Regions from separate parts of the Peribacillus sp. NPDC097225 genome, predicted to be linked through region 1. Evidence: riboswitches for the same ligand, from Rfam matches in the RefSeq annotation. Region 1 holds a riboswitch; each other region holds the start of a gene.
What was found. Region 1 has a riboswitch for S-adenosylmethionine ahead of ACIQXH_RS15465 (sugar ABC transporter substrate-binding protein). Riboswitches for the same ligand answer to the same signal wherever they lie in the genome.
Positions count from the first base shown of each region.

Region 2: another riboswitch for S-adenosylmethionine. It lies ahead of ACIQXH_RS11145 (methionine biosynthesis PLP-dependent protein); the one in region 1 lies ahead of ACIQXH_RS15465 (sugar ABC transporter substrate-binding protein).
Region 3: another riboswitch for S-adenosylmethionine. It lies ahead of ACIQXH_RS07330 (Na+/H+ antiporter NhaC family protein); the one in region 1 lies ahead of ACIQXH_RS15465 (sugar ABC transporter substrate-binding protein).

Region 1 covers NZ_JBIWDJ010000005.1:90,225-94,514, reverse strand. The annotation lists gene ACIQXH_RS15470 (sugar ABC transporter ATP-binding protein) at 1-823, opposite strand, end outside; gene ACIQXH_RS15465 (sugar ABC transporter substrate-binding protein) at 891-2,006, opposite strand; SAM riboswitch class I at 2,120-2,226, opposite strand; gene ACIQXH_RS15460 (GTP-binding protein) at 2,316-4,290, opposite strand, start outside.
Region 2 covers NZ_JBIWDJ010000003.1:213,478-217,767, forward strand. The annotation lists gene metC (cystathionine beta-lyase) at 1-698, opposite strand, end outside; gene ACIQXH_RS11145 (methionine biosynthesis PLP-dependent protein) at 695-1,807, opposite strand; SAM riboswitch class I at 1,893-2,007, opposite strand; gene fumC (class II fumarate hydratase) at 2,327-3,709, shown strand; gene ACIQXH_RS11155 (hypothetical protein) at 3,817-4,059, shown strand; gene ACIQXH_RS11160 (MFS transporter) at 4,286-4,290, shown strand, end outside.
Region 3 covers NZ_JBIWDJ010000002.1:304,776-309,065, reverse strand. The annotation lists gene ACIQXH_RS07345 (ABC transporter ATP-binding protein) at 1-423, shown strand, start outside; gene ACIQXH_RS07340 (ABC transporter ATP-binding protein) at 416-1,123, shown strand; gene ACIQXH_RS07335 (ABC transporter substrate-binding protein) at 1,145-2,344, shown strand; SAM riboswitch class I at 2,500-2,604, shown strand; gene ACIQXH_RS07330 (Na+/H+ antiporter NhaC family protein) at 2,804-4,096, shown strand.

The sequences.
Region 1 (4,290 bases):
CTTTGACTTTATCGGCATCCGACAGTCGGTTCACTTCAAACATCACCGCACCTATCTCGGCATTCACGACGGGAAACTGTTCTTCCATTGACTTTCCAAGCATCTGCTCAATCACTTCGTTTTGTGTGATATCACTGATTCTACTGCGCCTCACACTCTTCCCATTTCTCATGATTGTAATGTCCTCACACACTTCAAATATCTCGGGTAGACGATGAGAAATGAAAATAATGCCTACACCACGTTGCTTCAGCTCATTCACAATCCGGAATAGTTCCGTTGTTTCCGTATGGCTTAACGGAGCAGTCGGCTCATCAAGAATCAAGAATTTACATGCGGTTGAAACGGCCCTAGCTATCAAGACCATCTGCTTTTCGGCCAACGTAAGGTCCCTTACCAGTTTTTTCGAAGACACATGGATGTTCATTTCTTCCAAGATTTCCGTCGCTTTTCTATGTAATTCCTTCCACTTGATGATTTGTTTTCTCCCCATGTTCTGTACGGATTCATTCAGCATCACGTTCTCCGCAACCGTTAAATAAGGAATGAGGGCCGTATCCACTTCCTGATACACAATTTGAATGCCAGCTTCCTGTGCCGACTTTGGCGAACGGATATCCTGTACCTGGCCATTTAGAAAAATGTCGCCGGTATAATGGACATGAGCTCCTGATAAGACTTTCATTAGCGTCGATTTCCCTGCTCCATTTGCGCCGACCAATGCATGTGCTGTTCCCGACTGTACTGAAAAATCAACTTCACTAAGCGCTTTTACACCTGGAAACTCAATCGATATTTGTTTCATTTCTAGTTGAATGCCCATGTCCAATCCCTCCCATTAAACAGACACTCTCTTCAACTTGAAAGAGAGTGTCTACTGATTCTGATCGTTACTTCTTATAATGTTCTTTCAATACTTTCATCCAGTCTTCTTCAAATTCCGTTGATACTCCCCAGCCTTGAACAATGCCGGATAGATTGGTCATGTTGACAGCGTCCTTCGATGATTGAAGCTGTTTTTGAGATATCAATGATGCTTCTAAATCATAGGTTTGCGGCGTTTCTTCCCCCGCTAGTTTTTTCGCTAGCAGTCTCATATTCACTGCACCAATCAACTTCGGATCAACCGCTGCGGTATACGACCATGAGCTTCCTTTTGTTTGAATCTCCTGAAGGTCAGCATTGGACACGTCAATACCATAGATTTTCACTTCATCGCGCCCCGCTTCTTTTATCGCACGAGCTGCTCCGATAGCGAATGCATCCCAGGTTGCGAAAATTGCGTCTATTTTACCTTTTGGATACTTGTTCAACATCGCCGAGACGGCATTTTGCGTCTGGACCGAAGTATCTGAAGATGCCACTCCGAATCTTTCAATTTCATGAATGCCAGGATTTTCTTTCAGCTTTTCTTGATACACGGCATTTCTTCTCACCATAGGAGGGAAACCATCTACCCAAAGGTATGCAATGTTCGCTTCGCCTTTTTGCTCTTCAATCAATTTGTCAAAAGCAAGAGTTGCCAATGCTTCGTCATCTTGTGAGGTTACTGTTACCCCATCAATTTTCGTTAAATCGCCGATGGAATCGAATGTGACTACGCTTTTCCCTGCATCAACCAACTTTTGTACGTCATTCACTGTCGCTGCATCATCACCATGGGAAATGATATAGCCATCATAGTCTTCCTCCAGAGCCTGAGCGATGGCGTCATGGAATTTAGCCGTATCGCCATTGGCCGTAAAAGTATCTACTTGGAAGCCAAGTGCTTCTCCTTCTTCTTGCGCCCCTGCTAAGTATTGGGCAGTGTGATCATCGCCGCCAATTTTACGAATGACTTTAATTTTAGCTCCCTCGCCTTTCGCAAATCGCTCTGGAACATTTTCAAAAGATACCTTTTCCTCTTTTTTCGCTTCCCCTGTACTTTGTCCCGAAGAACACCCCGTCAAAAGCAACGCCGAAGCGATGACTGAAACGAAAGCTCCTTTTAAAATTGATCTTCCCATTTTAATTCCCCCTATTTTTTACATTATTCTTATCTGTTAGCTCGGCATAAACACAAAATAAAAACCTCTCTAAAATAGAGAGGTTTAATCAGCTGGTTTGCAGACTTATCCCTCTCTTATCTGTCAAAACATTTCTGTTTTGCAGGATTTAGCACCAATTCCTAATTGGAACGGTTGCTGGGCATCGTAGGGCCAGTCCCTCCGCCACTCTTGATAAGAGAATATAATGTGTTACGTTTCGTTATGGTAAGTACCACTTTATAGGGATATAGTCATTAAGTCAATAGTTTTTAGAATATTTTAAATGTTTTATTTTCCTTGCAGTTTCGCCAGGCGTCTTTTCTCGATTTTTTCAAGGCGTTCGAATTGGCGCAGTTTCACTTCGAACAGGGTAATCGGATCACGGTAGACTTCAGGATTTTGTCTCATATGTTCCAATGTAGCCTGCTGTTCTTTGATTTCGGCTTTCGTCTGTTCGATATTTTTTTCAAGGATGGAAAATGGACTGCGGTAGAACAGGGATATGTCACGTTCCAAGGATTTTTCGAACAATCCAAACTGAGTAAGGAATCTGTCACTGATCATATCGGCAACATCCTGGAAGTCTTCATTTTCCAAGAACTTCTTATATCGATTGTACATATTCGCTTTATTTTGCGGAATGGCACCAAATAGCTTCCCGGCTCCCTTAAGAATCAACTGAGATGGGGTCCTTCTTAGTAATATATTTACATTTTCTATCCGGATGCTGCTTGTCATCCGGTCCGCATCACGGCGCCAGTCATCCAAGACCCGGAAGTCCCCGGCCAGTACAATACGTTCTTCTTTGTATAGCTCATTGAAGCCTGCGCTCATCTCATCCATGAACTGTTGGCTTTGCGTGAATTCTAACTCAGATGTAGCAATCCAGTCTTGAAGCGAGCGGAAATACTGCGGCATGATTTTATCGGATATAAATGCCTGGATCCGATCGTTCATTTCCTGATTCAACTGTATATGCACTTGGCTAAAGTCACTATTCTCAGATAATGTTTTAGAGCAATCACGCAGTAATTCAGGAATTCGTGTGGAAAGCTGTTTTTTCACTTCTTCTTTTAATAAGCGATAAGATCTTGTAATGTTTTCGGTTTTTTCTTTTTCCAAATCAGTCAACTGATTCGTAGCGCCATTCAACTTCACTTCCATCTGTTCATTCCAAGAAATCGAATGCTCGCATTTCCGTTCATTCGCTGCCCGTTTTTCTAATAGATAGGATAAAGTTTTACGCGTGAAGGCAAGGAGCTTCTCCGCCCTCATTTCCTTCCAATTGCTATCTTGATAGTTTGCGTGAAGGAAGACGGCTAGATCCTGCAGTTGCTGTTTGCTGTCATAAAGCTTGGAGAAAGCAAATACCTTCGCGTTCGGGAAATAAGCATTCACCTTATCCCATGTTTCATCTTCCATCCTGACTGCCACTTGATCACTATAGATGGTATCCATTTTATTCAGCAAGAAATGAATAGGAAGTTTAGGGGCCATTTGTTGCATTTCCAATAGCAAATCACGTTCACTGCCCGTGAAAGGTGCCCGTGCATCCAGAACGAACATCACTCCATCGCTCTCCAGTAAGTAATTTTGGAAGTCAGGGTCTACGCTTTTCTCTCCATTAAATCCTGGAGTATCCAGTAGACGCAGGCGATTATTTCTCAAATAATCACTGATGAGTGTCACATCGACAATCGTTCCGCGTTGACGACGCGTTTCATCCAACTCCGTTAACTCTTCGACCATTTTACGATCTGTATCGGTAATTTCATAGATTTCCAGGTCATCGCCATCTTTAACGCTCACAAGAGATGAATGGTCTTCCGCTGCAATGCTTTCACCCGCTATCGATTGAATGAAGGATGTCTTGCCATTTCCTGCACTTCCAACAAGAAGCAGATTGAAATTGCTCATATCCTTAATTCCCTCAACCATCCATTTCAGCTTATTGCCGACTAATAGATCATTGCTCTCTGCCCATTGAATGATGGAGTGAATCAGTTTTTCGCCTGCTTCGAGACCGCCTCCCAATCTAGGGGATTTCGCTAACAGACTTTCTGCATCTTGAACAACAAGTGCGCTCACTGTATCTGGGAAAATCTCATTCCAGGAAAGGACAGATGCCGCTGCAAATAACGAAATCTCCCCTTCAGCGATTTTTAACCAATTTTCCAACAGTCTTGGTACGACAGGACTTAACTCTTTGACTAAATGCGTACCTTCTAGTAATCCTGCATAGGCATCGCGATAATAGACGGAA
Region 2 (4,290 bases), on a different contig from region 1:
GCTCCAAAAGAGTTTTGGAGGGAACCAAGTCTATCGGCAAGGTCCGGGTCTTTTACGACGGCAAGGCCTGCTACGACATCACTATGTCCAGACAAAAATTTCGTTGCACTGTGCAGGACAATATCGGCCCCGAGGTTTAACGGCTTTTGGAGGGCAGGCGTCAGGAATGTATTGTCTACAAAGCTTAATGCGCCAATGCTTTTGGCGATATCACATACCGCTTTAATATCGGTTACTTTAAGCAAGGGATTGGAAGGCGTTTCAATATAGATTGCTCGCGTATTTGGCTGGATGGCCGCTTTTACACTCTCAAGATCCGTCATATCCACGAAGGTATGTTCGATGTTAAAACGGGTCAGCACGGTTGTTACCATTCGGAATGTGCCTCCGTATACATCTTCAGAGATGACGATATGGTCACCGGCAGAAAGCAGGAGGAAAGCCGTTGAAATGGCAGCCATCCCGGATGAAAAAGCGAATCCGCGCGTGCCTTCTTCCAGTTCCGCAATGATATCTTCCAGGGCTTCTCGCGTCGGATTCCCGCTCCGGCTGTAATCGTATTTGCCAAATTGATCAATGTCGGTTTGATGGAAGGTGGAAGCATGCTGGATCGGAACACTCACCCCACCTGTTGTTGGATCGAATTTATGTTGGTTGTGTAGTAATTTGGTTTCAAAACTGAATTCTTGGTTTGTCATCGTATTGCCTCCTTTTTTACTTGAGCAAATGCCTGCTGCAGGTCTTCGATTAAATCTCCGCTGTCCTCGATGCCGACAGAGAATCGAAGGAGTCGATTGCAAACTCCATTTGCCGTTCTAACTTCAAGAGGCATATCGGCATGTGTCTGTGTCGCCGGATACGTGATGAAGCTTTCGACGCCACCAAGGCTTTCGGCAAATGAAATCAATGAAAGGGACTGTAGAAATGGGTTGACCACCGCTTCATCATTGACCCGGAATGAAATCATGCCGCCACGACCTGGATAGAGAACATCCGTTACACTTTCATGTTCCGTCAAATAATCAACGATAACCTTGGCGTTCTTTTCATGACGTTCCATTCTCAGTGCCAAGGTTTTCATCCCGCGCATCAACAACCACGAATCAAATGGGCTCAAGACCGCTCCCATACCATTATGGTGGAAAGCAAGGGACTCACATAACTCGGCTCCTTTTGCCACAATCAAGCCGGCCAACACATCATTATGGCCACCAAGATATTTCGTTGCGCTGTGAATCACGATGTCAGCACCAAGTAAGAGGGGCTGTTGGATGATCGGCGTGTAAAAAGTATTGTCAACAATCAATAGTAAATTGTATTGTTTGGCAAGAGCGGCGACGGCTGGAATGTCCGTTTGCTGCATAAGAGGGTTTGTGGGAGTCTCAATAAAGATGGCCTTTGTTTGAGGGGTGATTGCTTTTTCAATATCCTCCAGGCAACATGTATTGACATATTCGCATTGTAGCCCCCATTTTTTAAAGCCATGCTCTAATAAACGATATGTACCGCCGTATAAATCTTCGCTACTGATCCATGCATCCCCTGATTTGAATAAGGAAAGGATGGTGGCAATGGCAGCCATTCCCGAACTGCATGCATATCCTTGATCGCCATGTTCTAGTTTGGCGATCGATTGCTCCAATAGCTGGCGTGTAGGGTTTCCTGTTCGTGTATAGTCGAATCCTGTTGATTGACCAATTCCTTCGTGACGGAAAGCCGTCGAGAAGTAAACGGGCGGATTGACCGTTCCTGTCGCCGTTTCACTGCGGTTTCCAAGCTGAGCAAGATAGGTTTCTGTTTTGTACATAATTTTTCACTGCTCCTTTTAGTTAAATAAAATAAAAAAAGTCTTCTTTAAGAAGAAGACTTGAATAAGTAGGATAGAGTCATTCTTCTTATCTTCCAAGTTACACAAACTTGTGGAATTAGCACCTTTTCATTGGTTTGAAACAAATGAAGGTTGCTGAGGTGTCATAGGGCCATTCCCTCTACCTCTCTCGATAAGAGTTTTGATTATTCAATTTCTTTTGAATTTACTATAAATATAGGATTCTGTCAAGGACATTCCTAATAGACGGTTATTTGGGACTAGCTATTATGGAACATGTATCATGTTTATCATTATAAAATTACGAATTCAACAGAGTAATAGAACCGGATTCAGATTAAACGGACTTTTCTGAAGGAAAAGGTCATTTGTGTTCCGTTTTTTTTGCTTTACAATAATAATGTTTGTACAATATATAGGGGATCATATAAAACGTCATTATTCATTACATATACATATTGTTTCTCAGTGGATAGTGCGAATATAGGAGGAGAACACATGGAATTTAGAATCGAACGAGATACAATGGGGGAAGTAAAAGTTCCTGCTGATAAGTACTGGGGTGCACAAACGGAAAGAAGCCGTAATAACTTCAAAATCGGTTATGAAAAAATGCCGATTGAATTAGTCCATGCATTTGCTTACGTAAAACAAGCGGCAGCAAAAGTGAACTTTGAACTTGGCGATCTTTCAGAAGTGAAGAAGGATGCCATCGTTAAAATTTGTGGTGAAATCCTTGAAGGTACGCTTGACGAACATTTCCCACTTGTCGTCTGGCAAACTGGTAGCGGCACACAAAGTAATATGAACGTGAATGAAGTGGTCGCAAACAAAGGGAATAAATGGTTAGAGGAAAAAGGCGAAACTGAGATGCTTCACCCGAATGATGATGTTAACAAAGCGCAAAGCTCTAACGATACATTCCCGACAGCCATGCATATCGCAGCTTATATGGAAGTTGCCGAAAAATTGGTACCGGCCATTAAAGTGCTTCGTGACACATTCGAAGCCAAAGAAAAAGAATTCTGGGATGTCGTGAAAATTGGACGGACCCATCTTCAAGATGCGACACCACTAACTCTTGGCCAAGAAATCTCCGGTTGGAAAGCAATGCTTGATAAAGATTTGGCGATGATCGAAGAAAGTAGCCAAAAATTATTGAACCTTGCATTGGGCGGTACGGCTGTAGGGACTGGAATCAATACGAAAAAAGAATTCCCGGCACTTTCTGCTAAACAAATCGCAGCGGATACAGGACATTCATTTGTCACATCGGATAATAAGTTCCATGCTTTAACAAGCCATAACGAAATTGTTTATGCACACGGTGCTCTTAAAGCGTTGGCTGCTGATTTAATGAAGATTGCCAATGATGTTAGATGGCTGGCAAGTGGCCCAAGAAGCGGAATCGGTGAAATCGCCATTCCTGAAAATGAGCCAGGCAGCTCCATCATGCCAGGTAAAGTGAATCCGACCCAATGTGAAGCAATGACAATGATTGCGACACAAGTTGTCGGAAATGATGCTACAATCGGTTTTGCAGCAAGCCAAGGGAACTTTGAATTGAACGTTTTCAAACCGGTCATCATTTACAACTTCCTGCAAACCGTTAAATTATTGACAGATGGCATTCATTCCTTCAATGATAACTGTGCGGTAGGAATTACAGCGAATGAAGATAAGATCAAAGAAAATGTTGATCGTTCTCTTATGCTCGTAACGGCATTGAACCCACATATCGGGTATGAAAAAGCGGCTAAAATTGCGAAAACTGCATTCAAAGACAACTCCACTTTGAAAGAAGCGGCGTTGAAACTTGAATTCCTAACGGAAGATGAATTCAAAGCATGGGTTGACCCTGCTAACATGGTCAATAAATAATCAACAGGTAAGCATCCTTCCTCGCATGTAGGGAGGATGTTTTAATGTGTTAAAATGATGGAATAAACGAATACTTAAACTAGATAAATCGAACAGGAGGAATGGTCATGTCTTTATGTCCACTATGCAATGGTCTTAGAAAAATGCATTTAGAATGCCCTAAATGCAGTAGTGACCTTGAAGATCAAGGGAAATTGATGGATTATGCCGATGATTACAGTGCTTATATGGATATTGATACATTGAAAAAAAATGACGGTTTTCCCGAATCCCTTCAAAAGGGACAATGCCCGCATATTATGAAGTGCCCCAACTGCGGACACGATGAAGTGATTTTGGTACAGGAATAGAGTTCTTGAATAATAGGGTGAGATCTAAGAATAATTAATGATCGAGACTTTTTCATGAAAATGAAGAAGTCTCTTTTTTGTGGATCGTTATTTCAAGAAGAGGAGGTTACCTAAACTCGGATTTGGAAATTCATAGTGGAAAAATAGAGGGATAGTGGGCTTGTCTCGCCGTATAATGTTATGGTAATGAGTTATTCGTCGAGAATGGAAAGTAGGGTGGTATCCTTTGGC
Region 3 (4,290 bases), on a different contig from region 1:
CTAAGGACGAAGAGGTTAAAACGGGAGGAAAAGGCCTGTCGTGATAAAGCGATGGAAGTTTTGAGAATTGTCGGCTTAATGGATGCGGCAAATAAGATGGTCTCGAGTATTTCTCAAGAGGAAAAGAAGAGGACGGCGATTGCCCTTGCCCTTGCGACGGATCCGGAAATCATCTTTCTTGATGAACCGGCTGCCGGTATAAACCCTGATGAAACAGAAGGGCTTACAGAACTGATCAAGGAGTTGAATCAATCGGGCTTCACGATTTGCTTGATCGAGCACAAGATGCATATGATCATGAACTTAGCTGACCATATCATGGTCCTGAATTACGGGGAAAAGATTGCTGAGGGCACTCCAAAAGAAATCAGGGGGAATGAGGCGGTTATTAAAGCCTATTTAGGAGGTAGTGCTAGTGCTTAAGTTAACTGATGTTACTGTATGTTATGGGAGCTTCACTGCGATTAAGCAAGTGAATATTGAAGTGGAAAAGGGAGAAATTGTCGTTCTATTGGGGGCGAACGGGGCAGGCAAAAGCACGACATTCCGTTCTATCAGCGGAATAAGCAAGCTGGCTCAGGGTGAAATTCATTTTGAGGAACTGGCTATCGGAGGTAGGGCTCCGGATAAGAATGTCCAAGCTGGAATCGTGCAATGTGCAGAAGGGCGGAAACTGTTTCCTCAGATGACTGTCCAGGAAAACTTGAAGATGGGAGCTTACGTACATCGAAAAAAAAAGATGGAAATCAAGTCCTCATTGGAAAATGTCTATCATTTATTTCCTATTTTAAAAGAAAAACTCCATGATGAAGCCGGCAGCTTGAGTGGTGGACAACAACAGATGCTGGCCATTGGCAGGGCTTTGATGTCTAAACCGAAGCTTTTGATGCTAGATGAACCTTCTGTGGGCCTCGCTCCTTTGATTGTTGAACAGATGTTCCAAGTCATCGAAGAAATAAACCGGGAAGGAATAACCGTTCTACTAGCCGAACAGAATGCGAATGCTGCTCTTAGCATTGCAGATAAAGGATATGTTTTTGAAAATGGGGAAATTGTCGTTGAAGGGACCGCAAAAGAATTATTGTCTAACGATGAAGTAAGGAAAGCCTATATCGGAGCATAAGAGTTTAAAAATGAATGGGGGATTTTTATGAAAAAGTTGAGTGTATTCTTTGTAATGCTATTACTCGTCCTAACGGCACTAGTGGGGTGTAACAAGGGAGACAGCCCTGCATCAAGTGGGGGAGGAAAGGCCGGTAAAGGGAAGAATGTTGTCAATATCGGTTTTAGCGGCCCTTTGAGTGGAGCAGCAGCCTTATATGGAAAACGAACGTTAAATGGTATGGAGATGGCTGTAAATGAAATAAACGATGCCGGTGGATTCGAAGTGGAAGGGGAAAAATATACGCTCAATCTGGTTTCATTGGATGATAAGTACTTACCGAATGAAACGGGTTCAAATGCTAAACGTTTAATCCAGGAATACAAAACTCCGATTATTTTCACTCCTCATAGCGGGGGGATACAGGCCCTACAGGTTTTTAACGAAAAAGAGAAATTTATCATCGGTGCCTATTCGAGTGAACCAGCTATCACGGAAAGCGGAAATTCATTAACGGTAAGGATCCCGCCAAATTATGAAGGGTATATTGAACCGTTTTCTACGTATGCAATGGAAAACTTCGGCAAAAAAATCGCGGCATTGCCACCATCTTCCCAGTACGGGAAAGACTGGGCGGAAAACCTACTACCACATTGGGAAAAGCAGGGTGGTAAAGTCGTGTATAATGCCTCAATTGATTTCTCTAAAGAAACGGATTTCTTCACGACTGTTACAAATGCTTTAAAAGAAAAGCCTGATGTCCTTTTCATCGGTGGGGCGTCGGAGCCTACGGCCAAGGTTGCAAAACAAGCAAGAGAACTAGGTTTTAAAGGCGGTTTTATTATCATGGACCAGGCGAAACTGGATCAAATGAAGCCAATTGCCGGTTCATACGAAACATTGGAAGGTTCGATTGGTGTGCTTCCGCTTATCGACTCCAATGAAGAAGCAGCACCAGCATTCATTGATAAATATAAAAAAATTTATAAGGAAGATGCTAGTTCTGAAGTGGGGTTGAATTACATTGCTATGTATGCCTTTGTGGAGGCAATGAAAGCGGCAGGAACAGTCGAGGATGTGAAAGCCATCCGTGAACATATGCAGGATGGGCTGACAAACACGGCACCTGAACAGAAAATTTACAATATACCTTCGATTGACGAAAATGGTGGATTCGCAGCAAAAGTCGTTGTCGGAGCGGTAGAAGATGGCAAAGTGGTACCCATCAGTGTAGAAGAGTAAAGTATCACTTGCTTTCACACTAGCTACCTTTAGGCCCCGAAAGCTAAAAAGTAATGCATTCAATAAGTTTATAAAAATCTTTAATACTTTACCTTGCGAAAACTCTTAAAATGCTGTACTCTTATATTTGCTTTAAAAAAATGAATATTTCTTACTTCTTATCAAGAGAGACTGAGGGACTGGCCCGAAGATGTCTCGGCAGCAGACTTATTTAGAGTGCTGTGCCAAATCCAGCAGGCGATTGACCTGAAAGATAAGAGGAGTGTTTATAGATTAAAAGACCTCTTCTTGTATTAAAACGGAAGAGGTCTTTTTGTACTCATAGGATAGGAATCTGTTCTTGATGGTTTGTTACTATTTTATAATCATGCTTATATTAAAATGAAGGGATGCCGGAAAATTTAGAGAGTCCAAAAAGAGTATCCAATACCATGCAAAAATAATAAAGAGGTGTACATCATGAGTTTAGACAATAAAGGGAATCCATGGGCTTTAACGCCGTTTATCGTTTTTTTGATATTATTTATAGGTTCAGGTGTGATTACAAAAGATTTTTACACATTTCCAGTGATTGTTGCCATTGCCATTGCATCTGCTGTGGCACTGGCAATGAATCGAAAGGAATCATTCAATCACAAAGTAGAAATCTTTTGTAAAGGTGCCGGGGATTCAAATATTATGTTGATGGTTGTCATATTCCTATTGGCTGGGGCTTTTTCGGAAGTGGCAAATGGGATGGGAGCCGTAGCATCTACGGTGAATCTAGCACTTTCGATCGTTCCGCAAAATCTATTAATGGTGGGGTTATTTATTATCGCCTGCTTTATCTCATTATCTATGGGGACAAGTATGGGAACGATAGTGGCTTTAGCACCAATTGGAGTAGGAATTAGTGAACAGACGGATATTTCAGTTGCCCTTTCCATGGCTGCGGTCATTGGTGGCTCAATGTTCGGTGATAATCTTTCTTTCATTTCGGATACGACTATAGCAGCTGTACGTACACAGGGAACGAAAATGAAAGACAAATTCAAAGTGAACTTTTTTATTGTTTTACCTGCTGCGGTAATTACATGTGTTATCCTTGGTTTTCTGACGATGGGTGAACAAGCTACAATTTCTGGAGAAGCCTACAGTTGGGTCAAAATTCTACCTTACCTTGGTGTTCTAGTGGCAGCATTGGCGGGGATCAACGTATTCTTGGTTCTCTCTATCGGCATTGTCTTTGCTGGAATAATCGGTTTAGCGGATGGCAGTTATCATGCAATGGAGGTTATTCAAAAAGTAGGAGATGGAATGGCTGGGATGTATGAAATCTCCTTCTTAGCGATCTTGATTGCAGGCATGGTTTCGGTTATCAAACATAACGGCGGAATAGATTACCTACTGAACCTCGTGACGAAAAAAAGCAAATCAAAAAAAAGTGCTGAGTTCAGCATCGCGGGATTGGTTGCTTTAACGAATCTTTCAACGGCAAACAATACCATATCCATCATCATTGCTGGTCCACTTGCAAAAAATATTGCCGAAAAGTATGAAATTGATCCCAGGAAATCTGCCAGCTTGCTCGATGTTTTCGCTTGTAGTATTCAAGGATTATTGCCATACGGGGCACAACTACTTTTAGCTGCCGGTGTTGCACACATCTCTCCTATCAGTATCCTACCCTATTCTTTCTATCCGGTCTTAATCGGGATTTCAGGAATCATAGCCATTTTAATAGGTTTTCCCCGATTCTCGAAGAAGAAATAAAAATAGTATGGGTGGAAGAGTATCAATAAATCATGAATGTAAAATCATGAATGTAAAATCATGAATGTTGGCCCTGGAGCATTGTCGCCAGGGCTTTTTTAGGGTAAGTGACTTCGAATGGAAAGTGTGGATGAAATCTTTAATTCTTTTATGTTCCAAAAAACTAATATCCTTCTTCAATAATATTAAAATAG